Gemmata obscuriglobus: one gene and its partner. The protein of the gene in region 2 interacts with the protein of the main gene of each other region in a pairwise test. Links are inferred from orthologs where the notes say so. Each region holds a gene or a part of one and is shown on either strand. Other genes may lie near its edges. The genes, in order: pepT and tpiA.

Region 1 (15,057 bases), 1.8 Mb from region 2 along the record:
GCGGCAGGTGAACCTGCGCGAACCCGGTGATCCCGGGGCGCACCGCGTGCCGGCGGTCGTACCCGACGACCACATCGCGGAGCTTCTTCACGATCTCGGGGCGCTCCGGGCGCGGCCCCACGAGGCTCATCTCGCCCCGCAGCACGTTGAGCAGTTGCGGCAGCTCGTCGAGGTGGAGCTTGCGCAGCACGCGGCCCAGGGGGGTGATCCGGGAGTCGCCCGGGGTGCTCCACCGCGGCCCGGTCAGCTTCTCGCAGTCGTGGTACATGGTGCGGAGCTTGTACAGCGTGAACACGGCCCCGCCGCGCCCGACCCGGGCCTGGGTGTACACGGCCGGCCCGCGCGAGGTGAGCTTCACCAGCGCCGCGCACGCCAGCACCGCGGGCAGGGCCGGGATCAGCATGAGCGCCGCGAGCGCGACGTCCGCCGCCGCCTTCGCCCGCTCGCCGCGCGACAGCGGCCCCGGGGCCGGGGCGGGGCCGGCGCGGCGCGAACGCGGGGGCTGTGGTAAAGGGGCTCGCAACGCGGACCTCGGGCTGGTTCGTACGGGAGACATCCTTGTTCCTCGGGTGCGAACTCGCGTGGTGTCGGGCGGACGGTCGGGCGGCCTCACGGGCGGGCGCACTCGGCGGCGTACTGCGCCCACGTCGCGGCCACGAACCCCTTCACGACCGGATCGTCTTCGGCCCCGTCGGCGTCGGATTCGGGCAGGCTCGACGCGATGTACACCTTGTAGATGGTCGGGGCGCGGAGCTGGCTGGCGAACTGCCACCGGGGGTTGTCCGGGGCGACCCAGGCGCCGTCGGTGGTCCAGGCCCACCGCACCCGCACGCGGTCCACCTTCGTCTGCGTCTTCTTCTCGAAGTCCGCGACGTACACGGCGGCCGGCACGCCGTTCACCTCGAACGTCTCCTTGCGGGGGGCGCGGAGCGTCTTGTACCCGCTGCCCGGGTAGCACACGTCCGGCGTGTGGGTCGCGACCGACCCCGGGATGCCGCTGATGAAGCTCACCACCGCGACCGCCCCGCCCGCGCCGAAGTACCGCCGGCTGGTGGCGACGCTGCGCTCGTTGAGCGGCATCTCGGTGTCCACCGGCTCGGACCGCAAGTCCTCGAACTTCACCTCGAGGTTGTGGAGCCGGTCGGTGCGCGCGGTGTTCGAGGCGACGATGTTCCAGCGCTGCGTGACGGCGCCGTGAACGAACGCCCCGCACACGACCAGCGCGAGGACCGAACAGAACGTGAGCGGCTTCATCATGATGCTCCTCGTCGAAGGACCCCACCCTCCGGCCCTCCCGAACCGGAGAGGGGCGAAGTCCCGACGCGCGGCCCGCTCGTGAGGCGGGGTAGGGTGCGCGCGTCGCTCACGCTTCCGCGCCCGCCCCGCGCTCCGAACTTCGGAGCGCGGGGCGGGCGCGGAAGCGCTTTCAGCACAGCGCCTCTTGCTCGGTGGCGCCGACATACACGACGCCCGAGAACGGGATCTCCATCGTCGCGACCCGCTCCGCGGCCCGCTTCAGCAGCGGGGTGGCGGTCTCGCGGTACCGGGCGCACACCAGCACCGCCTCGCACCGCCGGGCCACCTCCACCGACTCCGCGACGGTGAGCAGCGCGTGCCCGTGGATCACGACGCAGTCGTACGGCTCCCGCAGCTTGGCGAGCAGGGCCTCGAGCTTCTCGCCGGTCGCGGCCTTGCGGGCCTCGTCGGACCACTTCCCGGCCGGCAGCAGGTGCAGCCCGCTCGGCAGGAACTGCACCACCGACCGCATGTCCGTCTCCGCCCGTAGCAGCTCGCACACGCCGGCGGCGTTCGGAACGCCCGCATAGGGGTGGATGGCCGGCTCGCGCAGGTCGAAGTCGACCAGCAGGGTCTTGTACCCGGCCTGGGCCAGGCTGCTCGCCAGCCCGAACGCGGTGAACGCCTTGCCCTCGTCGCCGATGGGGCTGGTGACCGTGATGGCGGTGGCGCCGCGGCTGAGCCACGTCTGCGAGACGTAGGCGCGGAGCTTGTCGATGGCCTCGTTCGCCGCGGCCCGGCGCACCGGGTCCTTGCCCGCCGCGTCGGTGGGCAGCCCCGGGATCACGCCCACCACCGGCGTAGGCACCGCGGCCCGCACGTCCGCCAGCGAGCTGACCCGGCGCGACACGGTCTCGTACCCGACCACCCCGAGCCCCATCAGCACGAACCCGATGACGCTCGCGAACCCGGTGCCCAGGAGCTGCTTCTTGGTGTCCTTCTGCGTGGGCGTGGACGCCTGCTGGAGCACCGAGATGCGGGCCGGCGCCTCGAGCTCGAGCTGCGTGAGGTGGTACTGCTGCATCAGCTCGCGCCAGATCCCGTCGGTCACCGCGAGGCGGCTGTCATCCGGGTTGTACTCCTTCTCGAAGCGGGCCTGCGTGAGGCCGCCCCGCTCCCCTGGCGGGAGTTCGGCCAGGTACTTCTCGAGCAGGGCGAGCGCCTTCTTCGCCTCGTCGCACTTCTCCTGGTGCTCCTGGACCTTGAAAATCACCGCCTGCAGTTCCGCCGCGAGCGGCTTGGCTTCCTGGAGCTTGCGGACCCCCTCGATCGTCTTGATCTTTTCGTCCTTGAGGGCCTCGTACCGTCTCTTGTAGGCCTCGTAGGTCTTCCGGAACTCCTGGATCGCGGGGCCGTTCGGGTCCTCGCTGTTCCCGGCGTACTTCATCCAGGTGATTTGTGCCTCGACCATCAGCCGCCGCGCGGCGCTCACGTCCCCGTCGTTCTCGACCCGCTCCGCAATGAGCGGTTGGGTGGGCGAATCCTGAATCGCCTTCAGTTGCGACTGGAGCACATCTCGGTTGCGCGTCAGGGCGTTCAGGTTCAAGGTGAGCTGCTCGACTTGCTGTTTCCGCATCCAGTAATCTTTGGTGGCGAGCCCGGGCTCCTGAGTGTAGATCGCGCGGTCCGTCTGGGTCAGGGTCGGTGCTGCTCCGCCGGCCGGCGTGCCCGGGGCGCCTGGGGGCGCCGGCAGCGGGGCCGGCGCGGTCGCACCGCCAGCCGTCACCACGCCGGCGCCGCCGCTTTTGGGTCGCCGGTCGGTGCGGACGATTTGCTCCATCCGCTTCTGCGCCTCGCCGGACTGCTCCGCGATCTTCTGGATCTGTTGCGCGTTCTGCGCCTGAACGCGCTCCACGAACGCTTTCTGGACCGCGTTAATGATCTTTCGCGCGTCCTCGGGCTCGTGCCCCTTGAACGTGATGCGAATCACCTCGCCCTCCGGTCCCCGAATATCCAGTTCCTCTTCGAGGAACTTGAGCGGGTCCTTCTGGGCTTTGATGGTGGGCAGGTCCTTGATGTCGCGCAGCGCCGCGTTCAGCACGTCCTCGGACCTGAGCTGCGTGGTCAGGGTTTTGACGTAGGTGGCGAAGTCGGCGCGGGGCTGGCTGTTGCTGTTGTGGTTCACCACGTTGATCGGGACCGCGGACACCCGGAACAGCCCGTACGACTCGTACTTGCTGGCGAGCAGCTCCCAGGCCACGGCGGCCCCGGCGGCGCCGATCAGCGTGCCGCAGAACAGGACCATCAGCCAGTGCAGCTTCAGGTACACCAGGATGCGCGCGCCGGCCGCGTCGTCCGGCCGCTCGCCCGTCTTCGGAGCGGGGCGCGGTGCCCTCGGCGGCGAGGCGGGCGCGTGGGTGGCGAAGGTGGGTCCGGTCATTGGCCCTGAGTCCGTTCAGGTTTAGTGACGGGGGCGAAAACGCCTCCCCCGGTCCTTCCCGAAAGGGAAGGGAAGAATAACCGACGTCGGCCCGCGCCGCGTCGCGAACCCCTCCCGCCGGGAGGGGCGGGGTCAGGCCGCCGTTTCGTCGACCACGAGCCGCTTGAGCGCCCACACCTCGGCGCCCAGCAGCGCCAGGCCCAGCGGCATCATGAGGTAGCCGTACGCGTCGTGCAGGAAGTCCCGCGTACCCTTGTCGGAGATGAAGGCGAAGCTCACCCCGGTGGCGGTGATGCGGAGCACGTTGGTCAGCACCGCGATCGGGGCGATGCCGAGCACCACCATGAACTTCTCGAACCGGCTGCGGGTCATCATCAGCACCGCGCCCACCGAGAAGGCGGCGAACGTGACCATCATCTTCAGCCCGCTGCACGCGTCCACCACGCCCAGCCGCACCTCGTCGATGAGGATCAGGTTGCCGTCGCGGATGGCCGGCTGGCCGAGCGTCTGGAGCAGGAACGTGCTGGCGACGGTCGCGGCCGTCTTCAGCGGCCCGCCGACGTTGCGCTCGAGTTCGTAGGGCAGCGGGATCATGAACACGAGGAACAGGATGCCCGGGCCGACGAGCTTGAGCAGCGGCACCCCGCCCGCCGCGAGCGCGACGCCCACGAGGGCCAGCAGCAGCGAGGCCGCGTCGAGCTGGTGGAACAGCAGGGCGCCGGCTGCGGCCCGCAGCACGAGGATGGCGACGAGCAGCCCGCACCCGATCACGGGGAGCGGCCGGAGGACCAGGGCGGAGCCCTTCGCGCCGCGCCAGATCAGGAACGCGGAGAAGAACGGCACCAGCACCCCGTGCGAGTACTGCGGGTCGTTGATCCACTTGTCGGCGAACACGCGGAGCATGGGCAGGTAGGCCCAGCCGAGCGCGGCGACGAGCGCAACGCCCTGCCACAGCGCGAGGCGCGATTGGGATGCGGCGGGCGCGGCGGAATTCGACGGTGCGAAGCTGACAGACGACATCCGTGTCCCCGTACGAACCGGGCGATTGCGGGTCTGAGTCCGTGACCCGGAATCCGAGAGTTGGGGGATTGTGTCAGATGCGCGGAGGGGGAATCAACCCCAAGTTTTGCGTTCGAGATTTGAGCAGGGCCGTTCCGTGTAACGCTTCCGCCTTCTGAACTGGCTTTCTCCGGCAGGGGTGGCAGTGTCCCGGTCGTCGCGTAGCTTCGCAAGGCATCGACGACCGTACTCATCGGATCCAGCCCCCGCCTCTTCAATGTCCGCACCACGCTCATCAACACCGACCGTGTCCGCGCGCCACGCTCGCTCGGGTTGCCGTAACTGGCCTTCCCAATCAGAACCGCCGGGCGCACCTCCCGTTCCGCGTGGTTGTTGCTCGACGGGACGCCTTCGAATTCCACGAACGTCAGCAGGTTCTCACCGTACTTGTGCAGTCGCTTCCCCAGCCGCCGGGCGTGCGCGTGCGCCCAGTCGCTGACCGCCAGGTCGGTGATCCGGCTGGGTAACGCGTCGGGGACCTGGGGGTCGACCTGCTTCCGGCAGCACGGGCACCAGTCGCGGTGGATCGTATGCTCGGTGACGACGGGTTTCAGGTCGGCGGGGATGTCCTCGGCGATGCGGGTGCGGGAACGCCGGGTGCGGGTGAGGTTGCCGCCGCACGTGGGGCAGGCGGGGAGTTGGTGCACTTCTCGGCGGTCGATCTGTTCGGGACGGGGTCGGGCGGCACCTGCGTGCCCGGGTTGGGCACCGCGTTTCTTGCGACGCGGTGGTGCGGGCGGCTTGGCGTAAGGCGGAATGGAACCGGACGGCTGGTGGGCACCGCTGGCCGGTGTGGGTGGGCCGAGGGTGCTGCTGAGTTGGAGGAAGAAGATGGCGGCGGCCCGGTCACGCGGGAGAACCGCTTCGGCCTGGTCCGGGGTCAGGGTGCCGGAGCGGAACGCGGCGACGAAGGCGGCATCGAGAATCGGGGCCGCACGCGTCATGCCCGCGATTCTCGACAAACCGCAGGAAAGCGAAAGGCCAGTTCAGCAGGCTGAAGCGTTGCGGGAACGTTAACTACCCGGGACGCAGTAATGTGACGCTTACCCACACGCCGTTACTCTTCAACCGGATTTCAGTAGTTTCAAGTTGGCGGCTTGGTTTTGTTGGCCGATCGTGCAGTAGTAATGGACTTATTTTCGCCATCTGTAGGTGCCAGCCCATCGGCCAACAGTATCAGGCATACCGCCGCCAGTGTCCACCCGAGGCCGCGGGCTGAGCGGGACCACAACCAGGCGTTACGCAGGATCAGCCCGACGGCCACCCACAGGAGTCGCACGACCCCATCGGTGGTCGAGGTCCGGGGCCGAACCTGCCCCAACTGGCGGTAGCTGCTCTCGATCCCGAATCGGGTCCGGTACAGGTCCCGAATCGCCACCGGGCTCCCGCTCACCCGCCACGCCGCGTACAGTAACTTCTTGCTCCGCCGGCCCCCGGTCCGCCGGTACCGGTAGCTCTTGTGAGCGATCACCACGTGCACCCGCACCGAGGTGCCCCGATCCGCGTGGGTGTACGCATATCGACCCGCGCCCCGCCGCCGCACGGCCCGCAACCCGACCCCCTTCACCCCGGGCCGGGGCTTGCGGCCCCGGACCACGGCCGGGATCACGAACGGCACACCCCGCGCCTGGAGCAACCGCATCACCGCGATCGAGAAGAACGCCTTGTCCAGCAGCGCGACCCGGACCGTAACCCGTGCCGCCGTCACCTGATCCAACAGCCGGGTGAGCACCGCGGTCATCGGCTCCTTCTCGCCCACGGCCGTCAACCCGAGCGTGTACCGGTCCGGTCCCCCGACGAGGCACGCGGTGGCGTACGTGTGGAACGTGTGGGTGCCGCCGGCCCCCTTGGACCGGGTGGTGTCCCGGTTCGGCGTCCCGAAGTACCCGATCCGGTGGTAGTCGATCGCGACCCGAGCCGCCCGCTTCCGCTTGCCGAGCGGGGCGTGGAGGGCCGGCCGCAACCGCCGCTCGAGGGTGCGGCGCCGCTTGGGCAGCGTGAGGTACAAGCAATCCCAGATGGCCTGCCCGGACGGGGCGTCGGCGATCGCGGCACAGGCCGCGGCCACCGAGCGGGCGAACGCCGCGGCGAACAGCACCACCCGCCACACCACCTCGGGTGTACAGGTGCGGCGACGCTTGGGCAGTTGGACCGCACGGCCGAGCCAGTCGGTCAGGACCGGACGGAGGTGCCGGGTGGCGTGGGCCGGGGTGGCTCGGATAGACTGACGTTTGGGTCGCATGGGGGCTCCGACAGTGGAGGCGTGGTAACCACCATTGACCGGTAAACCCATGCGGCCCGCTACTCATAAATCGCCCAACTTGAAACTACTGGATTTGGTATCACTCGCACCCGGGTCACTTCTCGGCCCACACCTGGCACAGCTCCAGCACCACGCGGACGGCGGCCTCCATCTCCTCCAGGCACGTCCACTCGAGCGGCGAGTGGGGGTTGTGTTCGCCGGTCGAGAGGTTCGGCGTCGGCAGGCCCTTTTCGGTGAGCTGCGAGCCGTCCGTGCCGCCGCGGATGATCTTGTGCTTCGGCTCCATCCCGGCCCGCCGCACCGCCTCCGCGGCGCGCGTCACCGCCGCCGGCAGCCGCGCGATCCCGTCCTTCATGTTGCGGTACTGCTTGCGCGTCTCGACGGTCACCTTCGCGGCCGGGTGCTCGCGCTCGACCTGACGGGCGATCTCGCGCAGCAGGTCGGCCTGGACCGCGAGCTGCGCGGTGTCGAAGTCTCGCAGGATGAACCCGATTTTCACCTCGCCGGCCCCGCCCTCGATCGTGATCGGGTGCAGGAACCCCTGCCGGCCGTCGGTGGTTTCGGGGCTCATCGTCCGCTGCGGCAGGCGGTCGACGAACATCGCCGCCAGGCGCACCGCGTTCACCATCCGCCCCTTCGCGATCGACGGGTGGATGTTCACGCCCGTAATGGTGACGGTCGCGGCGTCCGCGGAGAACGTCTCGTCCTCGATCTCGCCGCTGCCCGCGCCGTCGAGCGTGTACGCCACCGCCGCGCCGATCTGCGCCGGCTCGAGGTGCTTGACGCCGAACCCGATCTCCTCGTCGCAGGTGAACACGATCCGCACCGGGCCGTGCGGGATCTGCGGGTTCTCCGTCAGCAGCCGCGCGGCTTCCATGATGACCGCCACCCCCGCCTTATCGTCGGCGCCGAGCAGGGTCGTGCCGTCGGTGGTGATGATGGTCTTGCCGATCAGGCCGTTCAGCTCCGGGTTCTCCGCGACCCGGATCACCTTCGAGGTGTCCTTCGGCAGAACGATGTCGCCGCCGCGGTAGTCGCGGATGACCTGCGGCTGCACGTCCTTCCCGCTGTTCTCGGGGTTCGTGTCCACGTGGGCGTTGAACGCGATCGTGGGGGCGCCGGCCACGTTGCCGGGGACGGTCGCGAACACGAGGCCGTGTTCGTCCTGCACCGCGTCTTTCAGCCCCAGGGCCAGGAGTTCGTCGCGGAGCATCGCGCCCAGCACGAGTTGCCCCGGCGAACTCGGGTACGACGTGGACCGCTCGTCCGCCTTGGTGTCGATGCGGACGTACCGCAGGAACCGGTCCAGAAGGGTGTGCGTGGCGAGGGCCATGAGAGTTCCACCGCGGCGGCCAAAGGGCACGAGAGGGCGACAGGGTCTTATTTACTCTCCGGCTCTCTCTGCGCCCTCTGTGCCCTCTGCGGTGAATCCGGTTTTGCTTTTTTCTTCCGGCGCCGGGAAGCAGCCAGCCCCTTCACCCCGACCTTGGGGCACAGGTCCGCGACCGCGCACTGCTCGCACCGCGGCTTGCGCGCCAGGCAGACCTTCCGCCCGTGCATGATGAGCCGGCCGCTGAAGTGCAGCCACTCGGCCTGCGGCACGATCTCCGCGAGCGCCAGTTCCACTTTTACGGGGCTCTGGTGGCGGGTGAGCCCGAGGCGCCGCGAGAGCCGCCCGACGTGCGTGTCCACCGTCACGCCGGGGGTCTCGAACGCGTGCCCGCGGATCACGTTCGCGGTCTTGCGGCCCACGCCGGGCAAGCTCACGAGGTCGTCGAGGTCGGTGGGCACTTGGCCGCCGAACCGGGCGACCATCTCCACGCACGCGGCGCGGATGTTCTTGGCCTTGTTCTTGTAGAACCCGGACGGCTTGACGAGTTGCTCCAACTCCCGGATGTCGCAGGTCGCCATGTCGGCGGCGGTCGGGAACCGCGCGAAGAGCGCCGGCGTGATAGTGTTCACCCGCTTGTCGGTACACTGGGCCGACAGCACGACCGCGACGAGGAGCTGAAACGGGTTGGCGTAGTTGAGGCCCTCGAACTCGGGGTATAGCGGGGCGAGGCGCTCGTTGATGGGGCCGACGCGGTCGCGCGCGGGCGCGAGTTTCGGTGCGGTCGGGTCGGGTTCGCCCATGTCACGCGGCCCTGCAGAGCGCGGGTTCGGGTTCGGCCGCCGGGGCGGGCGTGGGGGCCGCGGCGCGCGCCCGCATCTGCTCGGCTTCGAGCGGCGTGATGAACCCGCGGGCGAGCAACGTGTCCGCGTCCTGCGGGGCGCGCGCCCGGGCGCTCAGGCTCTCGGCTGCGACCTGCGCGAAGGCGCGGCGCTCGTGCGCGAACCCGGTTTCGTCCGGCACGCGGTCAGGGGCGTAGGGGCGACGTTCCCGCTCGTCGAGGAAGGTGCGCAGCTCGATCTTGGCCCGACGGGTACAAAACGCACGGTCCACGAGCCCCAGGTCGCGTGCTTCCCGACCGGACACCGTCCGGCCGGATTCGATGAACGCGCCGGCCCGCTTCCCGAGCCGCTTCCGCAGGCGGTTGCTCCCGCCGAAGCACGCGAACCGGCCCGGGAACCCGAGCAAGGTGTGCGGCGCGGACACGCACAGCCGGTGGTCACACGCGAGCGCCAGTTCGAAGCCTGCGCCCAGACACGGCCCGTCGATGAACGCGACCGTCGCGAACGGGAGCGCGCCGATTCGGGCGAGCACGCGCTGCCCGCGCCCCGCGAAGGTGGCCCGGTCGGTGACGCGCGCGACATCGGGGTGCAGCCCCGCGCAGAAGCCGAACGGCTTCGCGGAGCGCACCACGAGTGTGTGAACGAAGAGGCTGCGCTCGACCGCCCCGAGTGCGGAGTCGAGTTCCGCGAGCCGCGGCGCGTCGAGGGCGTTCACCGGGTCGCCGGGGAACGCCAGCCACAGCGTGGCGGTGCCGTACTCGCAGGTAACGCGAAGGTGTGCGGACTCGAACAGCATTCCAGAATGGTGGCGGCTCGGCCGCGAGAATTCAACCCGAACTCACCGGCTGCCCTTGGCGGGCAGCATCCTGGCAGAGTGGCCCAACTGAGCAACCCGCGCTCGCACGCGTCGGCCCCCCAGTGACGGCCAACTTGCCGCCCAAGGGTTTTGCGAATCACCTTGCGTTACTCGGGCACTTCGGTCTTGTCGCCCGGGAGCGGTTCCCGCTTGGTCTTGCTCGGTTTGCTTGGCTTGATGACCGCGCTCAGCGGCGGTTTGGGGGCTGCGGCCGGCCTCAAGCTGTTGGCCAGCACGGGGAGTTCGGTGCCGGACGCGGCGACCGACGCCCGGAGCTTTTTCCGCGCCCGCGACAGCACCGCGCCAATGGTGTTGACCGGTACGTCGGTCTCGGTGCTGATCTCCTCGTACGTCCGCCCTTCCAGGTAGTAGAGCCGGACGATTTCGCGCTCCGGCCCGGAGAGCCGGTTGAGCAGCTTCTCCACTTCTTCCAGGCTTTCCATTCCTTTCTGAGCAACGGGGGCGTCGTCCGGCTCCGGCTCCGGCAGGCGCGACTCGCCCCGGCGGATCGCATCTTTCACTTTCTGCCGGCGGACTAGCTCGTGAATGCAGGTGCGGCGGGTGATGACCGTGAGGTAGGTTGCGAGGCTGGACTGCTTGCGGAACTCGCGCAGCACCTTGAAGTTGTTTGCGACGATCTGGAGCAGCACTTCGGCCGCGATGTCCTCAACGTCTTCCGGCCCCACACGGGCGCTACGGAGGTGCGCGGTGTACCCGATGGTGTGGTAAATGAGACTGAGGAACCGGTCCACGAAGTCGTTCCACGACCCGGGGTCACGGTTCAGGCACCGCTTGAGCAGGTCGCGGTCCACCGCGGTGAACGGGGTGTCGTCTTCCACGGCCGATGTGCCTCAGGGAGCCTTCGAGCGGCGCATCCAACAGTATAAGCCTAGCCGGTGTGCGAACCTTACACAACCGGTCGGCGCGTGTCCTTCCGCGCCCCTATTCTACCCCGCGCCGGCGCGACCGGCATAACCGAATCGCGCGCCGCGGTCTCGGACCGCCTGGGGTCGCCTGTAGGCCGCCGGCCAGTTATTGTTTGGCAGCGTAACGTTCTGGCTGTTTTGGGGCACCGGCCACGATGCGATGGCCACCCTCGACGACAACCGCGATGGCGTCATCTCGGGTGCGGAACTCGACACCCTCGCGCTCTGGCACGACGCCAACGCCAACGGCGTGTGCGACGCCGGCGAGGTGAAGCCGCTGTCCGAGTACGGTATCGTGAAACTGTCGGTGAAGTTCGAGCGCGACGCCACGCACCCCGACCGCATTGCCTACTCGAAGGCCGGGGCGACGTTCAAGGACGGCAGCACGCGCCCGACGTTCGACCTCGTACTGCACTCGGCGAAGTGAGCACGGGCCGACCGCTAGCGCCGGCTCGCGGCGCGCCGCTCGCGCATTTCCTGGAACGTCATCCCGGCCCAGATCACCAGGAGCACGCCCCACTGCACGACCGGCACGAGTACGCGGTTCATACCCGGCGTCCGGCGGAACTGCGGGTCGGAATCGTACCGGTACAGGTCGAAGCCGAGCACGCCCAACCCGCCGACCGCGACCACAACGGCGACCCAAAACAGCACCCGCGAGCGGTCGGCGTGGGCGCGGCGGCGCCACGCCGCGAGCGCGAGGAACAGCGGCGGCCCGAGCAGAAATCCGAGCACGAGCGCGCTCGCCCCGGGCTGCGCCCAGTCGGTCATCAGGGCGACGAGCGCCAGTTCCCCGAGCGCCGCCGCGAGGGCGAGCGAGACGGCTTCGCGTGCGTGCCGGGTCATGCCGTACCATCCGCGTTCGGGCGCCGGGGCGGGCCGAGCCACACGCTCGCCCACCGCGCCGCCGACCAGAGCAGCAGCGCGAGAACGCAGGTGATGACGAAGACGGTGAGCCCGGCGTTCATGTAACCGGTGAAGATCGACTTCTCCCCTGCGGCGATCAGGTCCTCGGCCGCCTTGTGTGCGGCTCCGGTGGCGCCGGCCAGTTGCTGCTGCCCCTGTTCAACCTTCGCCCGCCCGCTGGAGATCATGCCCGCGAACTGCCCCGTCACGAGCTGCGTTCCGGCGGTGAACGTCGTGCTGCACACGAACAGCATCGGCAGCGCCGTGACCAGCGCGTACCGGCCGCGCCCGTTGTTCACGAGCCACGTGGTGACTAGCGCGAGGGCCAGCACCGCGAGGAGTTGGTTCGCGATGCCGAACATGGACCAGATGGTGGTGATGCTGCCGGTCCACACCAGCCCGACCCAGCCCAGCGTCACGGTCGCGCTGGCGAGCACCGCGCCCGGGAGCCAGTCCGGCCGCGCCACCGGCGCATAAACGCGCCCGACGCTCTCCTGCAACAGGAACCGGGCGATGCGCGTGCCCGCGTCGATGGTGGTGAGGATGAACAGCGCTTCGAACATGATCGCGAAGTGGTACCAGTACTTGAGCAGCGATTCGCCCTGCACCCCGAGCCACATGAACGCCTGCTCGAAGATGACCGACATGCCGACCGCCAGCGTGACCGCCCCGCCGGTGCGCCCGCGGAGCGACTCCCCGCCCACCTTCTCTTCCACCCGGCCCAAGTCGAGGTGCTGGGGCGAGCTGACGTTGGTCGCGTGCGCAGGGTCGGCCGCCTCCGGCGGCACCTTGACGCCGTAGCGATCGTACACCCTGTCGAGGTCGTCGTTCCATTTGGCCTCGTGGTCGATCGGAACGTTGATAGCGTAGTACAGCTCCGACGGCAGCGCCGCCGCCGCGATGAGTGCCGTCACGGCGACCAGCCCCTCCATCAGCATGGAGCCGTAGCCAATGGTGCGGATGTGAGACTCCTTCTCCACCATCTTCGGCGTGGTGCCGCTGGAGACGAGCGCGTGGAACCCGCTGATCGATCCGCACATGATGCAAATGAACACGAACGGGAAGATCTGGCCGGGAAAGGTCGGCCCGCCGTTGATGAACACCTCGTTCAGCGCCGGCGCCTGGAGGGCGGGGTTCGCAACGCACACACTCACAACGAGCAGCCCGATGGTGCCGATCTTCAGGAAGCTCGACAGGTAGTCGCGCGGCCCGAGCAGCAGCCACACCGGCAACACGGCCGCGACGAACCCGTAGGTGCCGAGCGCGGCGATGGTCTGCTCGCGCGTGAGCGAGAAATACGCCCCGAGCGCCGACCGCGACACCGGCTCGCCGATCACGACCGCCGCGAGCGTGAGCACGCCCCCGATGAGCGACGCCTCGACCACGCGCCCGGGCCGGATGCGGTACATCCACAGCCCGACCAGAAGCGCGATGGGGATGGTGCAAGCGATGGTAAACGTGCCCCACGACGAACCGGCCACCACCTGCGCACAGCCGGCGGGCGTGACAAAGGTGAGCGAGTCGGTGGGGTGCGTGTACGAAACGTGAAGGGAGCCGGTTTCGGTTATCGCCGTGGGGTCCGCCGACGCCTTCCCGGCACGCCAGTTCCCGGGTATCGGTCCGGGCACGCGCACGGCGAACGGTTCTGAGCGAGCGGTTTCGGCCCCCGCCGCTTCGTACCGAACGGAGCACCCGGGCGGGAAGTGCAGAACGGTCGCGCCCCCTTGCGGCTCGGCCCGGACGCGTTCGGCGACGGGCACCGTAATTTGCGTCCCCTTCGGCAACTTCACCTCCTCGCCGCCGAGCGCCTTCACCACGACCAGGCCGAGGCCGGCGAGAGCGATCACCACGATAAAGAGGATCGCGACCGACGCGATGACGGCCGCCGGATAGCCGAGTTCGTGCCGGGCGATCTCGGCGATGGATTTGCCGTCGCGGCGGACGCTGGCGGCCATCACGAGCATGTCCTGCACCGCGCCCGCGAGGCACACGCCGATGACGAGCCACACCAACCCGGGCGCGAACCCGTACTGAATGGCGAGCACCGGCCCGATCAGCGGCCCCGCGCCCGAGATGGCGGCGAAGTGGTGTCCGAACAGCACCCAGCGGTTGGTGGGGTGGTAGTTCTGGCCGTCGTTGAGGCGCACGGCGGGCGTTGGGCGGGTGTCGTCGAACGCGGCCACCTTCGCCGCGAGGAACGCCGAGTAATAGCGGTACGCGATGGCGAGGCAGCACAGCACGGCGATCATAACCGGCATCGCGTGCAGGATTAGCCGCTGGCTTACGGGGTCGCGCGAGTACAGCGTGAGAGCGAACAGATCCATGAGGCAGCGTCCGGAGGAGAGAGACGCGAACTAGGTTACCAGCATGCCGCGCCGCGGGCCAACGCCGATCAGAATTACACGCGAATCGGCCCGAGTTCCGCGAAGTCGTCGGGCAGGGCTATTGAAAGTTTGGCTCATGTCTTGCACGGGGTGTTGAGGTGTCGCGACGGGCGGTCCGCGATTAGGATGGGGTCATCGGGTTTTCGCGCCAGGGGCGATGCGATGGACTTCCCGCTCGGCGAGTTGATGGACGAGTCGGCGTGCTACGCGAAGCCGCGGGCGCGACTGCACCCGGACGGGTTGCGGTGCCCCCAGTGCGGCGCGCGGGAGCACATCGGTGTGCACCGGTATCGGCGCCGCGAGGCGGTCCCGGATCACCGGTGCGACGAGTGCGGGCGGGTGTTCAACGCATTCACCGGGACCGAGCGGCACGGCACTCGGCGCCAGTCGTCGACGGTGCTGTTGTTGCATCGTCCCGGGCACCCCGACCGCGCAACGGGCTCGGGAGCTCACGTGCCGCCGAACCTCGCTGCTGGCGTGGCGCCACCCGATTCAGGCGTGGGCCGAGCACGCGTGGCCCCAACCGGCGTTGGCCGACCCCGTCACGGAGGCCGATGAGATGTTCCAGAATGCGGGGGAAAAAGGGCGCCGCCACGCCGATCCGGCCGATCCGCCGCGGGCACGGGCGAATAAGAGGCGCGGGCACGGTACGTTCGACAACGATCGCCCGCCGGTGGTCGGTGCGGTCGGCCGGGACTCGGGACCCGTGCGCCGGCGGGTCGTTGGGTACACGGATCGGGCGACGCTCGAAGGGTTCGTGACCGGGGCCACGGTCGCGGGCGCGACGGTGAACACGGACGAGTGGAAGGGGTACG
Region 2 (14,963 bases):
CGGCGGTGTTCGAGGAGGTGGTTCGCAAGCACGCCGATTTCGGGGTGGTGCCGCTCGAGAACTCGACCGACGGCCGCGTGGTCGACACGCTCGAAATGTTCATGCGGTTCCCGGACCAGGTCCAGATCTGTTCCGAAATCCGGCTGCGGGTGCGGCACCACCTGCTGGCGAACTGCGCCCAGTCGGAGGTGCGGCGGGTCTACTCGAAGGAGCAGGCCCTCAGCCAGTGCCGCAACTGGCTGGCGAAGAACCTGCCGCAGGCGTCGATCCACCCGGTGTCGAGCACCGCGGACGCCGCTCGCCTGGTCCAGACCGAGGACCACGTCGCCGCGGTGGCCAGCCGCGAAGCCGCGGTGCGGTACGGGATCGGGGTGGTCGCGCAGAACATCGCCGACTCGCCGTTCAACGAGACCCGGTTCGCGGTGATCGGGGCCACGGACTCCGCCAAGACGGGCGCCGACAAGACCGCGCTCATGTTCCAGATCAACCACACCCCCGGCGCGCTGGCCGACGTGCTGACGGTGTTCAAGTCGAACAAGATCAACCTGACGTGGATCGAGTCGTTCCCGTTCCGCGAGGCGAAGGGCGAGTACGTGTTCTTCGTGGACTTCGACGGGCACCGCGACGAGCCCAAGGTGAAGCGCACGCTCGCCTCGCTGGAAGAGCTGTGCGACACGCTGACCGTGCTCGGCTCGTTCCCGCAGGCCCGCGCGGAAGACGAGTGACCGCCCGCCGCGTGCGCCGGGCGGTCCCGGCGCGGCGGCTCCCGGCTCCCCTGTCACGGCCCGGCACATCCTGTAGCATGAACAGGGTCGGTGGAATCTCCTGACAGATCGTTGAGAACCGACCACCGACCACCGACGACTGACCACGACCCTCCCATGATCCTCGTCATCCGGCCGGACGCCACCCTGGAACAGATCGATCACGTGATCGAGCGGGTCCGCGAGCTCGGGTTCACCGCGCACGTGAGCCGCGGTGAGGCCCGCACCATCGTCGGGGTGATCGGGGACGAAACCAAGCCCGGGTCGGAAAACTTTTCGGCCATTACGGGTGTGGAGCAAGTGCTGCCGATCATGAAACCGTTCAAGCTGGCGAGCCGCGAGTTCCACAAGTCCGACAGCGCCGTCTACGTCGGCAAGGTGAAGATCGGCGGGGGCAGCCTCGCGATGATCGCCGGCCCGTGCGCGATCGAGGGGTACGAGGTCCTCGACGCCATCGCCAAGTACGTAAAGGCCGGTGGGGCCAACATCCTCCGCGGCGGCGCTTTCAAGCCCCGCACCAGCCCCTACGCGTTCCAGGGGATGGGCGAGGACGGGCTCAAGATCTTGCGCGACGTGGGCGACAAGTACGACATGCCCGTGGTCACCGAGGTGATGGACCCGCGGCAGGTCGAACTCGTGTGCCGTTACACCGACATGCTGCAGATCGGCGCCCGCAACATGCAGAACTTCGACCTGCTCAAGGAGTGCGGGAAGGCGATGAAGCCCGTGCTCCTGAAGCGCGGGATGAGCGCCACGGTCAAAGACCTGCTGATGTCCGCCGAGTACGTGCTCTCCGAGGGCAACAAAGATGTCGTGCTGTGCGAGCGCGGCGTGCGGAGCTTCGAGGACAGCACGCGCAACATGCTCGACATGAGCGCGATCCCGAACGTGAAGGGCCAGAGCCACCTGCCGATCATCGTGGACCCGTCGCACGCGACCGGGCGCCCGGACCTGATTCCGGCGATGTGCCGGGCGAGCGTCGCCGCCGGGGCGGACGGGGTCCACGTCGAGGTCCACAACTGCCCGGAGAAGGCCCTTTCCGACGGCCCGCAGGCGCTGCTCCCGCACCAGTTCCTCGACCTGATGGGCGACCTGCGGAAGCTCGCCGGCGCGCTCGGCCGCGAGTTCTGGGCGCCGGCGGAGAAGTAAACGGCGGGCCGGCCGACCGATCGAGTTGTGAGCGCGGGTTCGATGGAGGCGGTCGTATGCGAACGCGCCGGCGGCTCTTGGCCCTTCTCGTCGTGCTGTCCTTGATCGCGGCGGTCGGTACTGTTGTGGCGACTTCGATCCGGCGGCCGGAACCAGTGGCCCCTCCGGAGCGCCCGTTCGTTCCGTTGGAGGCCATCGCCGCGTCGCAGCGTGGGTGGGAGGTCGTCGCAGCACCTCAACTGCCGGGACCGTACCGCCTGTCCCCCCGGGGTGGTTCACTTCTGGGCGCCGGCAACGGCGGTTCGATGACCAGCGGGGTGCGGAACGACTCCGGCGCGGTGACTGAGGAAGTCCTATTGAAGTGTGACCCGGCCTTCGACCAACTCGTCGTGTTCCTGGACACCGCCGCCGGCGACCGTACTCTTGTCGTGATGCGCCGCGCGAAGTGAGTGAGCCGGTCCGGCGCCGTCTCAAAATAATGCAGATGGGGATTTGATCGATCGTGCCGCGAGGTGCGATTACTGGCTCGTTCTTCGCTGTCAGGCCACCGCCGCCACAACGTTGCGGCCGGGGCGCCGGGAGATGCTATGCCGACTCGCAAGAAGTTCGTCGCCGGGAACTGGAAGATGAACACCACCCTCGCCGAGGCCAAGGCGCTCGGCGCGGCGGTGGCGAAGGGCGTGACCGACGACCGCGTCACGGTCGCGGTGTTCCCGCCGTACCCGTGGCTCACCGCCGTCGGCGAGGTTCTCAAGGGCTCGCCCGTCGCGCTCGGCGCCCAGGACGTGAGTTCCGAGAAGAAGGGCGCGTTCACGGGCGAGGTGAGCCCCGCGATGCTGCTCGAAACCGGGTGCAAGTACGCCCTCATCGGCCACAGCGAGCGGCGGCACATCATCGGCGAGAGCGAGACGTTCATCAACCACAAGGTCCACACGGCGCTCGAGGAGGGGCTGAGCGTCGTCCTCTGTATGGGCGAGACGCTGGCCGAACGTGAGCGCGGGCTCCAGGAGCGGGTGTTCCAGCGCCAGGTGTACGCCGCCTGCGCCGGGCTCACCGACGAGCAGTTCGGCCGGATCGTCATCGCCTACGAGCCCGTCTGGGCCATCGGCACCGGCAAGGTCGCTACACCCGAACAGGCGCAAGAGGCGCACGCCTTCGTGCGGTCGAAACTTCGGCTGCTTTACGGCGATAAAATCGCCGATTCGACTCCCATCGTGTACGGCGGTTCGGTCACTCCCGACAACACCGTGGGTTTGATGAGCCAGCCCGATGTCGACGGGGCGCTCGTCGGCGGGGCCAGCCTCAAAGCCGACTCGTTCCTCGCCATCGTGAAGGCTGCCGGCTAAGCCGTGAGCCACAAAGCGGTTACGAGTGGCTGATTCGCCGCGGCTGTGCGGAGACGGGTCGGAACCTGTCGCCGCGCAGTCGCCGTTCGTTCCGGTCGGGCCGATGCGTGGAACTCGGGCTTCCCGGACCGGGGCGAATTCGTACAGTAGCAGTTCAGCCGAATTTAAGGCCCGCAGAAGAGTGGAGGTCGGCCGTGTCTCTCATCGCCGCGTGGTGGCCGTCGCACGTGCTCAACGCCATCGTACTGGGCATCGGGTTTCTGCTGGTGCTGCTGGTGCTGATCCAGCGCGGGAAGGGCGGCGGGCTCGCGGGGGCGTTCGGTGGCGCCGGCGGGTCCAGCCCGTTCGGGTCGCGTGCCGCCGACCAGTTCGTCAAAATCACCCTCTGGCTCGCGGGCGTGTGGGTGCTGATTATCATGATCCATGTTAAAGTGGTGAAGTACGACGTGGAAGCCGACAAGAACAAGTCGCAAATCACGACCACGAGCTGATGTGTGTTCTGGTTCGTCGGCCTCTTTGATGCCGACGAACCGCGTTTCCGCGAACCCGCCCGCCCGCGGAAGGGTCACTCTTACCCTTTCCCCATCCTTTGCAGACGAGGCGCACCGGCGTGTTGCTGAGCATGACCGGGTTCGGCGCGGCCCGTATCGACGCCGAGGGTTTCGGCGTTGCGGTCGAGGTTCGGGCGGTCAACAACCGGCACCTGAAGCTGACCGTGCGCGGGTCGGACCCGTACCCGCTCCTGGAAAGTGAACTAGAAAAGGTCGTCCGCCGGCACGTCCGCCGCGGGACGCTTCACGTTCACATCCGGGTCGAGCGGCAGGGGGGCGCCGCAGCACCGGTGCTCAACACCGCCGTTCTGGGCGACTACCTCAAGCAACTCCGGGCGGCGTGCCTCGCCGCAGGCACGCCGGAACTGCTCGCCCCGCTCGCCGCCGGCGCGCTGAGCCTGCCCGGGGTCGCGCCGGAAACGCGCAACGGCGCCGCCCCGCCCGACGACGAGTGGCCGGTGGTGGAGAAGGCCCTTGAGGCCGCGCTGGTGAAGCTCACCGAAATGCGCCGGGAAGAGGGCAAAGCGCTCGCCACGGAACTGCTCGGCCACCGCCAGACCATCGCGGACCAACTGGACGCGATCAAGACGCTGCTGCCCGGCGTGGTGACCGAATACCGGCACCGCATTCTCGATCGCGTCAAAACGGCCGTGGCCGACGCCGGGCTGGTGCTGAACGCCGAGACCGTCGTTCGCGAGGTCGCGCTGTTCGCCGACCGCACCGACGTGTCGGAAGAGGTGATGCGGCTGAGCAGTCACCTCGATCAGTTCGCGGCCCTGCTCTGGAAGGGCGAGGAGGCCGGCCGCAAGCTGGAGTTCGTCATTCAGGAAATGGGCCGCGAGACCAACACCATCGGCTCCAAGGCCGGCGACGTGGCCATCAGCCGCCACGTGGTCGAGATGAAATCGACGTTGGAGAAATTGCGGGAGCAGGTGCAGAACGTCGAGTAGAATGGGTAATTGGCGGTTTGATATTTGTGATCGCCGGTTGAAACGCGGCGACGCCCCGGCGAGTTCCTTCGATCGACATCCGCAACCTGAACCAACCGGCAATGTTCCCACCTTCACCGGCGCCGCTGATCGTCGTTTCCGGGCCGAGCGGCGTCGGGAAAACGACCCTCGTGGACCGGCTGCTCGCGGGTGCGGGCCACAAGCTCCGGCGGGCGGTCACCGCGACCACCCGCGGCAAACGCGCGGGCGAGCAGGGCGGGGTGGATTACCACTTTTGGACGCAGGACGAGTTCCGCCGGGCGATCGCCGACGACCGAATGCTGGAGTGGGCCGAGGTGTTCGGCACGGACCTGTACGGCACCCCGCGTTCGGAAGTGGACCCGTACCGGGTGGGCGGGACCGGGGTGATCCTGGTGATCGACGTTCAGGGCGCCGGCCGCGTCCGCGCGCTGATGCCCGACGACCACCTGTCGGTGTTCATCGCCCCGCCGAGCATGGAAGAGCTGGAGGCCCGGCTCCGCGGGCGGAACGACACGAGTGAGGAGCGCATCCGGCGCCGGCTCGAAACGGCCCGGATGGAACTCGCCCAGGCGGACCAGTTTCATCACCGAATCGTGAACCGCGACCTCGACGCCGCGGTTCGCGAGTTGGACCACGTGATTCGCGAAAAATTCCACTGCTGAGGGTGCGACCATGCTCGACGAGCTGAAAGAAGAAGGCATCGTGAACAAGGTGGGCGGGCGGTTCAAGCTGTCCACGCTGATCCAGAAGCGCATGGTCGCGCTGAACAACAAGGCCACCCCGCTGGTGGACACCCGCGGCCTGCCGGACCGCATGGCGGTCGTGATCCAGGAGATCCTCCAGGACAAAATCTACCTGGACGCGTCCGGCGAGGTGCAGTCGAAGAACCAGACGGTGATGGCGAACCTGCCCGGCGCGTACCCGGGTATGCCCGGCGCCACCCCGCCGGCCCCCGGCTCGACGGCCAAGCAGTCGGACGAGTGATTTCGGCCCGTAACGGCCGCTCGTTCGCGAATAAAGACGTTCAAGCCGCGCGGGCGCCCGGACCTGATTGGTCCGGGCGCCCGCGCGGCTTTTGTGTGATGATGTAATCTTTGTGTCCCGCCCGCCTTGCGATTCACACGGATTGGCGGCGCGGGTTACCCGAAGCCGATCCTTCCGCGAAGCCAAGCGGGCGGGACGCCCGCGCTCCAGAAACCCGGTCATCGCCCGCCGAGGCGTGCAACAGCGGCCTTGGCTTCTCGCGTGAGCCGGACTGTTGGCTCTCCGGTCGTCAGTCGGTCGAGCATTTTTCGGGCGGCGGGCGTTCCGATACCTTCCAGCACTTCCACCGCCCGAACGTCTCTCAGATCTTCACCGCTCACGGCCGCGGTCGGCGACAGGGCGTTCATCAACGGCGCGATCCGGTTCCGCAACTCGGGCGACGGTTGCCCGGTTAACGCCGCAGTGAGTGCCAGTTCGGCCCGGCTGCCGAGCGCCCGCAGCTCCGTTTCGGCGGCTTCTCGCTGTTTGAAGTCTTCCGAGTCGAGCTGGCGGACGAGGGCCGGCGCGGTCGTCGACGGGGCCGCCGGTTTGAGCCGCTCCTCGAACAATCGCAGCGCGAGATCCGGGGCGTCGATGAGGCGCAGCACGGCCACCCGCGCCGCGCCGGCGTCGGCTTTCTTCAGTGCGTCCCACGCGGCGCCTGCTTCCGCCGGTTCGAGTGCGGTTCGGAACGGGGTTGCGTCCCAGAGCAGGATCGTTCCGTCCATGTGTCCGGTCGCGACGGTCCGCCCGCCCGGTCCGACGGCCAGCGCGGTGGCGAACGGATCGGACGGCCGCACCCGGGGCGTTGAGCCGGCGGCAACGGCGTGAACTTCCTTTCGGGTGGCCAACTCGTAGGTCCGGAACCCGCTGCTCCCGGCAATCACCAGCGTTCTGCCGTCGGGGGCAAAGGAGAACCGGGCCGCGCCCGTGGTCGGAAACTGGGCGAACGCCCGGGCGGTTGCGATGTCCCACAACTTCACCGGGGAGTCCCCGACCGACTCGGCCGTACCGCTGTCGTCGGTCACCCGCGTGGCCACGGTCCGGCCGTCCGCGGAGAAAACCAGTTCGAGGGGCTGACCTGAAAGGCCACCTTTCAACAAATCCCGCTCGGTCAACCGCCCGATTTCCTTTCCAGTTGCAGTAGCAATCAGGCGCGCTCCCGGGTGTTCGTCGATTGGGGGGATGATCGCGCACACCTCACCGCCCGGTGCAATAATCGGCTCGCGCCCGCTGCCGCTGACCTGTTCCTCGCGAACAACCTTTCGCTCGGCCAGGTCCCACACCGTGAGATAGTGCCCGGGCGGCGTCCGCTCGCCTGCGATGCCGTTATACGTCAGGGTGACGAGCCGCTTTCCGTCGGGTGTCACCGTCGCCTGCAGGCACCTGCCCGAAACGTACTGGGTACGGGGCGCGCTGCCTTTCGGAATCGTGGCTCCCGTCCCGGATGCGAGGTCCCAAACTTTCAGAGGATCGCGTCCGACATCGTTCGAGGTAATGAGCGTGCGCCCGTCGGGCGTGAACGCCATGAGATCCCCAAAGTCCTTTAGCATCCGCTGCTGCGCACGGCCCGATGCCAGATCCCAGACGTAGTGGTAGTCGTCGGCCGCCGCGGATACGAGGGCCGCACCGCCGGGTGCGAACAGCAGCCGGGTGACGGCTTCGGTGTGCCCCTGATCCCAGGTGACCGGCCACATCGCCTTTCCGGTCGCAACGTCCCACCGCTGAACGGTCGGCGCTCGCCAAACGAACCCGGTTTCGTCCGGGGTGAAGGCGAACGTCGTCGGCACCTTCCAGAACATCAACACGGCCTCGTCCGGTGTCAGGCGAGGGGCGTTTAGTTCCCGAACGACGGCCCGCTTGACCGTGTCGTACAGGACCACACGCCGTAAACCGTGGGACAGGGCAACGAGTCGACCCGAGGCCGATACCGCTACCGGGCCGTGGTTGTATGGGTCGCGAACCCCTGTACCGTCCCACGCCTTTCCCGCCACATTGCTCCCATCCGCCGCAGACCAGAACTCGAACCCGGACCCGTTCGGGGCGATCACCACGTTCTTGCCGTCGGGTGCGAAAAAGAAAAATCTGATGTTGGTAAGCTTCTTCTGCCAAAGTGTCTTTCGGTTCACAAGATCCCGGCAAACCAATTGCCCATCTTGCTGATGGGTCAGGAGCAGGTTTCCGTCTGGCGAGAACAGGTTCCGGGGCTCCCCGTATCGGACATTCAGCGGTTTGGAACTGCCCAGTTCGGTCGGCTCGCCAGCTTTTACAAAGTCCCACACGCACACTTTTCGCAGAGACGGTGGGTCGGTTTCCGGTCCGCAGATGAAGGCCACTTTCGTCGCGCCAGAATGTACCGCAAGGCCCCGGACCGCGTCTCCACTGAGCGGGAGCGTACCGACCAGCTTTCCGGTCGCAAGTTCCCACACGCGAATCTCGGCTTTACGTGATGCCGAAAACGCCGCCCCTGCCAAGTACCGGCCATCGGCCGCCAGTGCCGTCTCGTGAGTCAGCGGTCCGTCGAGCGCGCGAACGTCTCGCGCCGCGCCGGTGACGGCGTCGTAGGTTCGGACGATCAGATCGTCGCCAGCGGTCACCACCGTTTTCCCGTCCGGTGTTACCGCAACGTGGGCGCCCGGGGCGCGGTGGCGGCCCGTGCCGAACCGCGCCAGAGCACCGGCCGGGAGCGGGTCGCCGAACCGGTCGATGCGTTCGGCCGATTTCTGAGCCCCCTTTGGGCCGCTTGTTTCGGTCGCGGCCGTTTTCTCGTCCGGGCGCCCGGCGGCTCCGAGCAGACCCATCCCGCATGCGACCAGGCTCGCGAAGAGTGTGACCGCCTTCCACCGGCCGCCCCCGCCGCCGAGAAGTCCCGACAGGGCAACGGGAGCACGGCCGGACGCAAGATAGGCGACCGCGGCGCGGGCCTGCTGCGACGCATCCGTCGCCCCGGTCACCAGTTCGGTTGCCAGCACGCCGACGCCAGCAGCGGGCAGACTGATCCCGCGCCGCGCCAGCCGGTCGCGGAGCAGGTTGCGACCGCGCTCCAGCCGTCGCTTGAGCATGGCGAGCGAGTACCCCAGCGCCGCCGCGGCTGCATCGCGCGTGTGCCCCTGGAGGTAGCACAACACGAGCGGGCCGCGGACGCTTTCGGGTAGTGCTGAAAGTTCTTCGTCCAGCGCCCAGCAGATCTCGTTCCAAGCGGCGGCCGTGTGAGGGTCCGGTTCGGACACCGGGCCGTCGGTCGGTTCCGCAACGGGTATTCGCGGGGCGGCTTTCCGGGCCAGCCGGACCGCGGTCGCGTGCAGCCACGGGCCGACGGTCGGCCCCCACGGACCTGCTGCGGCTTTCTGGGCGAGGACCAGAAACGTGGCCTGGCACACGTCTTCGGTCGCGTGAACGTCACCGAGACAGCGGCGGGCCGTCCCGCGCACCAGCCGGCCGTGCCGCACAACCAGTTCCGCGAACGCGGCCTCGTCGCGGTCGGCAGCGAAACGGGCGAGCAGTTCGGCATCGGTGGGCCGTGCGGCGTTGGAACCGAGTCGGCACAGCGCGGTTGCGCGACGGAACTCGAGGCGCGGCATCGCGGCTCCTTCGGACTGAGAGGCTACCCGATGTTAATGCCGAATTGAGGGGCGGCCGGCGCAAGAAATATCACGCCCGACTTCGGCGGTCGTGTTGTCGCGCCTCGAACGCGAACAGGCCAGGGGTGTGCCCCTGGCCTGCGCTTGAGTTCGGATGGAGGTGGTCGGAATCGACCGGTCAACCGCGCCGCCCCCGCTACTTCATCAGCAGCGTCGCACCGATGTACACGATCACCATCAGCACGACGGCAACCGCGATCAGCCCGATGGTGCCGGCGTTGCCCTTCGTCCGGCGCTCCACGGTTTCTTCGGCCCAGGCCGGTTCCGCGTCCGGAAGCTCTTCCAGCTCCGGGGGCGGCATGGGCTTGGCAGGCCGGGCCGGGCGGGTCGGCTCCGGGCGCCCGGTCGTCGCGCCGCGGGTGGGCAGCTTCGGCATCGGGCGGCCCAGTTCCGGCGGGGTGTGCGAGCGGGCGGCCGCGCCGCCTTCGGTCTCGTCACTCACCGCGGGCAGGTTGAACGACGCCCGGCTCGGCACGCCGCCGCGGGACGCCGGCGGCTGCGGGGTCTGTGCGCTCGGGGGCACGATCATGGAACTCGACGCCGGGTTGGACCGCGTTCCCGAACTCCCCGGACCCGAACGGCTCGGCAGCGTGATCTTCGTTCCCGGGTTCGACCGCCCGCCCAGCCCCGGCATCCGCCCGCCCGATTGGCTGCCGGGGGGCGTGCGGGCGCCGCTGCCGCCCGGTCCGTTCAGTTGGTTGAGGTCGTCCAGGAACGGCTCCAGCGCCTCGACCAGCTCGTCGCACCCGCTGTAGCGCTCTTCCGGGGGCTTCGCCATGAGCCGCTGCACAACCGCCGCGAGCCCGGCCGGCACGTTCGGAACCAGCTCGCGGATCGGCGTCGGTTCCTTCGTCTGGTGGGCCATCATCTTTTCGACCGCCGACCCCTCGGGGAACGGCACGTGCCCGGTCAGGGCGTAGTACAGTACGCACCCGAGGCTGTACTGGTCGCCCGCCGGCGTCCGGTTGGTCGGCTCCATGATGCTCTCGGGGCTGGCGCAGTCCAGCCCGCTGGTGAGCGTGTTGGCGGTGGACATGGTGTCCACCAGGCTCTCGCCCTCGTTCTCGACCAGCAAAGAGCCGATGCCGAAGTCGAGGATGCGGGCCTGGTTGTCGCTGCCGATCATGACGTTCGACGGCTTCACCAGCCCGTGGAACAGGTTGTTCTGGTGGGCCACCGTGAGCCCCTGGGCCACCTGAACCGCGTACAGCGCCGCGGTGGCGGGCGCCAGCTTGCCGTGGTGCTGGATCAGGGACTCGAGGGTGGTGCCTTCGACCAGCGGCCACGCGAGGTAGTGCAGCCCCCCGGCGGTGCCCACGTCCACGAACGGGACCACGGCCGGGTGCTCGAACGTGGCGAACGACCGCACCTGGCGGCGGGCCAGGCGCACGTTCCACATGCTGCGCCGCGGCAACACCTTGACCGCGTACAAGTTGCTGTCGTTCTTGGAGCTGGCCTTGTACACCTGGCCCATGCTCCCGGAGCCGATGGCGTCCAGCAGCACGTACGGCCCGAGCACCAGCCCCTGGCTCTTGCCGTTCAGAATGCGCTCGGCCTGGAACGCCGTGAGGGTGCCCTGGTCGACGAGGAACTCGGCCAGCGCCGGGGCTTCGGCACGGGGGTTCCGCTTAAGGAACTCGCCCACGATCTGGTCGAGGGGTCCGCGGTCGATCAGCCCGCTGCGCCGCAGGTCCCACACGAACCACTCGCACGCGCCGAGGTCGCTCGTCACCATTTGAGAATCGTCCTTACGGAGTGTGCCGGTGCGCTGCGGCCGGCGTAGTGGTCGCGGGTACGGTTTCGGCCCGCGCGACGGATTTCGCGTCTCACCGGAGCGGAGCGCAGGTACGCAAAATTAGGGCGCCTTTTGGAACTGTCAAACTCGCCCCCGGCCGTTTTCAGGCGTAACCCGATCCCCTATCCTGAACCCGAACGAGTGGCGGCACCGGCGCTTCTTGCCCGTAACGAACGGCCGGCACGCGCCGGGCCGCACCGCTCGCCGACCGCTCCGCGCCCCAAAGGTGGACCGACACATGCCTCCCCAGCCATACGACCCGTGCCCGTGCGGCAGCGGTAAGAAGTTTAAGTGGTGCTGCGCCTCGTACTTCGACACCGTCGAGAAGGCGTTCGAGCAGGAGCGGCAGGGGCAACACGAGGCGGCCCTCCAGACCATGCAGGGGCTCACCAAGGCGCGCCCGGACAACCCGTCGGTGTGGGGGTACTACGCGCAGTTCCTGTACAACGCCCAGCAGCCCGATAAGGCGGAGGAGGCCGTCGACGAGGCCCTGCGGCTGAACCCGGACTCGGGCATGGCGCACTTCCTGCGCGGCCAGTTCCGCGAGAACGAGGGCGAGCTGCTCGGCGCGCTGCTGCTGTTCCGCAAGGCCGCCGAGGCCTACGACCCCGAGTCCCACGACCAGCTCGCGCAGGTGTACTTCAAGATCTACCAGTACGAGGCGACGGTGCTGAACCGGCCGGTCGCCGCGCGGGCGGCGCTGGAGCGGGTGATCCACTTCCAGCCCACGGACGCGGAGCTGCGGCAGCAGTTCGAGGTCGAGTTCGGCCCCGAAGGGCCGTACCCGGCCGCGGCGTCCAAGAAGTACAAGTTCCGGCCCACCGCGAAGCCGGTGCCCGAGGCCGCCGCGACCGGGAAGCTGTCCGACGCGCGCAAGGCGTTCGAGGACCTCACCAAGCTCACCCCGGACGACCCGGCCGCGTGGTTCAACCTGGGGCTGGTGCTGGCGTGGCTGGGCGAGCAGCCGCGGGCCGTCGCGGCGCTGGTCAAGTCGCTGGAGTTCGAGACCGACGACCACCGCGCCGAAGAGGCCGGCGCGCTGGCGGAGGTGCTCCGCTGCGGCGCGGGGATGGAGAACGACACCGACCACATCTCGCACACGTTCGTCCTGCGGATCCGCGACGCGCAGGCGGTGATGAACCTGCTCCGCGCCTACGACCAGGCGCGCAAGCTGCGCAACATGCGCGCCGACCAGGAGAGCGGGATGCTGTTCGGCCTGCTGGTCGAGGAGCTGCCCTCGCTACTGGCGGTCGGGGCGGTGACGATGGCCAAGATCGCCGCGCGGCTGGTGGTGAGCAACGGGTCGATCTTCCTGAGCCACCCGAACCGCGAGTCCGTGGCGAAGGCGGCCGACGAGATCTACGCCGCGCTGCAGCTCGCGGTCGAGCAGCCGGTCGCCGGCCAGAACCCGCTCAACTTCCGCGACGTGGTGCTGGAGGCGATGGCCCAGCCGACCGCCAGCGGCGACCTGAACGCGGCCGAGGCCAAGCTCCGCGACCACGCGGCCAACTACTTCGAAGGCGTCTGGCTCCACCGCCCGCTGAAGGCGCTGAGCGGCAACGCCCCCATCGAGGCGGTGGGCAGCAAGGTCCTGCGCAAGCACGTGTTCGGGGTGGTGAAGTTCCTCGAAGACAGCCTGAAGCTGGCGGCGCCCAGCAAGCAGGTGGGGCAGGAGGTCGTGCCCATCGAGATGTACAACTTCGCGAACCTGCGCCACAAACTGAACCTGGAGTACGTGACCGCCGACCCGCCGAAGGTCCACGTGCCCGAGGACAAGAAGGACGAGCCCGCCCCGGCCCCGCAAGCCGCGGCCCCGGCGCCCGCGCCCAAGAAGCGCGACATCGGCGCCATGAACACGCCCGAACTGGCGGCGCTCGACGTGGCGACCCTGTCGGTCGGTGAGCTCGAACAGGCGATGCTGGCGGCCGTCAAGTTGAAGGCGCACGAACTGGCCGTCGCGTTCGCACAGGCCGGGCTGCTGAAGCCGTTCGACGCGGCCAACCCGGACCGGTACCGGCTGTACGCGACCGCCATCACCGGGGCCGCCGCCAACGGCGACACGGCCCGCGCCGGCGAGCTGATCGACGAGGGCACGAAGTACGACGCCGAGCACAACGGCGGCCAGCGGGGGACGGACTATCAGCTCCGGAAGATCGCACTGTTCGTGAAGGCCAAGGATGCGGAAAAAGCGGCGGCGGAGTACAGCGCCCTGCTGGCCGCGCACCCGGACGAGGGCAAGTTCTACGCCAGCGCCGCCGAGGACATGCTGCGGTTGAAGAACGGCGAGAAGGCGCTCCAGTTCGCCGAGGGCGGGCTGGAAGCGGCCCGCCGCACCGGCAACCGCGACCTTGAGGGCCACTGCTCCGAACTGGTCGCCGCCGCGCAAAAGGCGAAGTGATCGGGCCGTGCGTTTTGGTGCGCAATTGGCCCGGCCGGCTCTCATGAGGGAGCCGGCCGGGCCAATTTCATATCGTCACTGGTTCAAATGGGTCGTCCGCACGCCGAATGAGGAACACGCGGGTTCAGGGCGATCGCGAAGGCGGGCAATTGATGGCGCGCCCGGGGGGGGCAATGGCGGTCTGCTGATCCCGTCCAAAACGGTAGCTAAGTGATGTTGCTGCTGTTAATCTGATTGAGTATAGATTAGTTAACTCGTGCAGGTTTTGACCGCGAGTAACTCGAATGGTTAGGGCCGATCTGCAAGAGAAGTTAGCTAGCGTGGCGGCGGACTTGCTATCGTTCCGGTCGCTTCAACCCGCGGTGCGCCGCATTTTTGCGGTTCCCGCCGGCACATGGCAATCGGTCGCGGGCTGCTGCACGGAGCTGGTCGATCTCCCCAAGTTCGCCCGTGAGATCTTCGCTGAGCACGCTGAGCGGTTCGTCGTCACACACCTCCCGTGGCCTGGTACGGGTATGAGCGATTCGGACTGTTTGGTCCTGTTCGTTCATGACGACGAGTTGTGGTCTACCATCGCCTATTTCAACCGCGCGAGTCTGTCGGTGGTTTGAGCGAGCCACGCGGCCTATGCCCACTGTAGTAGCACAACTACCGGGCTCACCGGCGTGATAGCAAATCCGGTCAAAGCGTAACGGGCGGTCGCCTCTCACCTTCTCTAAAAGGGAGGTCGGCGAGTCTTTGCGAGTCGGGTGGGGGGGGGGCATGCCACCCGGCTTGGGGAACGTTCTCCGCTCGCTGCCAACGCTGTTCGTTAACTGAACAGTTGTTGGACCGGAGTCCCGTCGGCGACCCGCCACGGGCGGCCCGTGGGGTCCTGGATCTCGGTCGCCGGGTCGATTCCCAGGGCGTGATAGACGGTTGCGGTCAGATCGGCGGGCGACACCGGGTTGGACGCCGGGTCGGCCCCGATGCGGTCGCTCGCTCCGTAGACCGCGCCGCCCCGAACGCCGCCCCCGGCGAGCACCGCCGAGTAGCACCGGGGCCAGTGCTGCCGGCCCCCGTTCTCCACCCGCGGCGTGCGCCCGAACTCGCCCACCCACACCACGAGCGTTTCGTCCAGAAGCCCGCGCGCGGTCAGGTCGTCCAGCAGCGCGGCGAAGGCCGCGTCGGCCGGCGGCATGAGCCGGGTCTTGAGCGACGGGAAGTTGTCCCCGTGGGTGTCCCAGAACGCCCGCCCGTCGTCGGGCCAGTTGACCGTCACCAGCCGGGTGCCGGCCTCGACCAGTCGGCGGGCGAGCAGGCAACTCTGCCCGTGGGGGTGTCGC

Evidence for each region.
Region 1: the proteins of tpiA (region 2) and pepT interact in binary tests that used the Escherichia coli proteins (3 or more experiments, as listed by UniProt). The link is inferred for Gemmata obscuriglobus from one-to-one orthologs.

Annotation. Positions count from the first base shown.
Region 1 is NZ_CP042911.1:8,805,985-8,821,041, forward strand. The notes cover bases 6,213-9,112. They hold pepT (peptidase T), read right to left. Parts: upstream 8,332-9,112; coding sequence 7,093-8,331; downstream 6,213-7,092. Other genes in these bases: GobsT_RS36570 (transposase), read right to left, coding at 6,213-6,977; nth (endonuclease III), read right to left, coding at 8,379-9,112. Outside these bases: GobsT_RS36545 (sugar transferase), read right to left, coding at 1-556; GobsT_RS36550 (hypothetical protein), read right to left, coding at 610-1,257; GobsT_RS36555 (tyrosine-protein kinase domain-containing protein), read right to left, coding at 1,427-3,676; GobsT_RS36560 (exosortase/archaeosortase family protein), read right to left, coding at 3,809-4,696; more of GobsT_RS36570, read right to left, coding at 5,820-6,212; more of nth, read right to left, coding at 9,113-9,131; GobsT_RS36585 (enoyl-CoA hydratase/isomerase family protein), read right to left, coding at 9,133-9,966; GobsT_RS36590 (RNA polymerase sigma factor), read right to left, coding at 10,134-10,865; GobsT_RS36595 (hypothetical protein), read left to right, coding at 11,113-11,379; GobsT_RS36600 (hypothetical protein), read right to left, coding at 11,394-11,798; GobsT_RS36605 (carbon starvation CstA family protein), read right to left, coding at 11,795-14,182; GobsT_RS36610 (IS1595 family transposase), read left to right, coding at 14,520-15,057. UniProt on the Escherichia coli protein: Cleaves the N-terminal amino acid of tripeptides.
Region 2 is NZ_CP042911.1:7,025,400-7,040,362, reverse strand. What follows is about bases 1,574-4,379. They hold tpiA (triose-phosphate isomerase), read left to right. Parts: upstream 1,574-2,500; coding sequence 2,501-3,259; downstream 3,260-4,379. Other genes in these bases: GobsT_RS29070 (YicC/YloC family endoribonuclease), read left to right, coding at 3,870-4,379; secG (preprotein translocase subunit SecG), read left to right, coding at 3,454-3,750; GobsT_RS29085 (hypothetical protein), read left to right, coding at 1,970-2,362; aroF (3-deoxy-7-phosphoheptulonate synthase), read left to right, coding at 1,574-1,913. Outside these bases: pheA (prephenate dehydratase), read left to right, coding at 1-725; more of aroF, read left to right, coding at 882-1,573; more of GobsT_RS29070, read left to right, coding at 4,380-4,760; gmk (guanylate kinase), read left to right, coding at 4,862-5,443; GobsT_RS29060 (DNA-directed RNA polymerase subunit omega), read left to right, coding at 5,454-5,765; GobsT_RS29055 (sigma factor), read right to left, coding at 5,984-9,385; GobsT_RS29050 (serine/threonine protein kinase), read right to left, coding at 9,582-11,180; GobsT_RS29045 (tetratricopeptide repeat protein), read left to right, coding at 11,479-13,638; GobsT_RS29040 (hypothetical protein), read left to right, coding at 13,923-14,249; GobsT_RS29035 (DUF1501 domain-containing protein), read right to left, coding at 14,450-14,963. UniProt on the Escherichia coli protein: Involved in the gluconeogenesis. Catalyzes stereospecifically the conversion of dihydroxyacetone phosphate (DHAP) to D-glyceraldehyde-3-phosphate (G3P).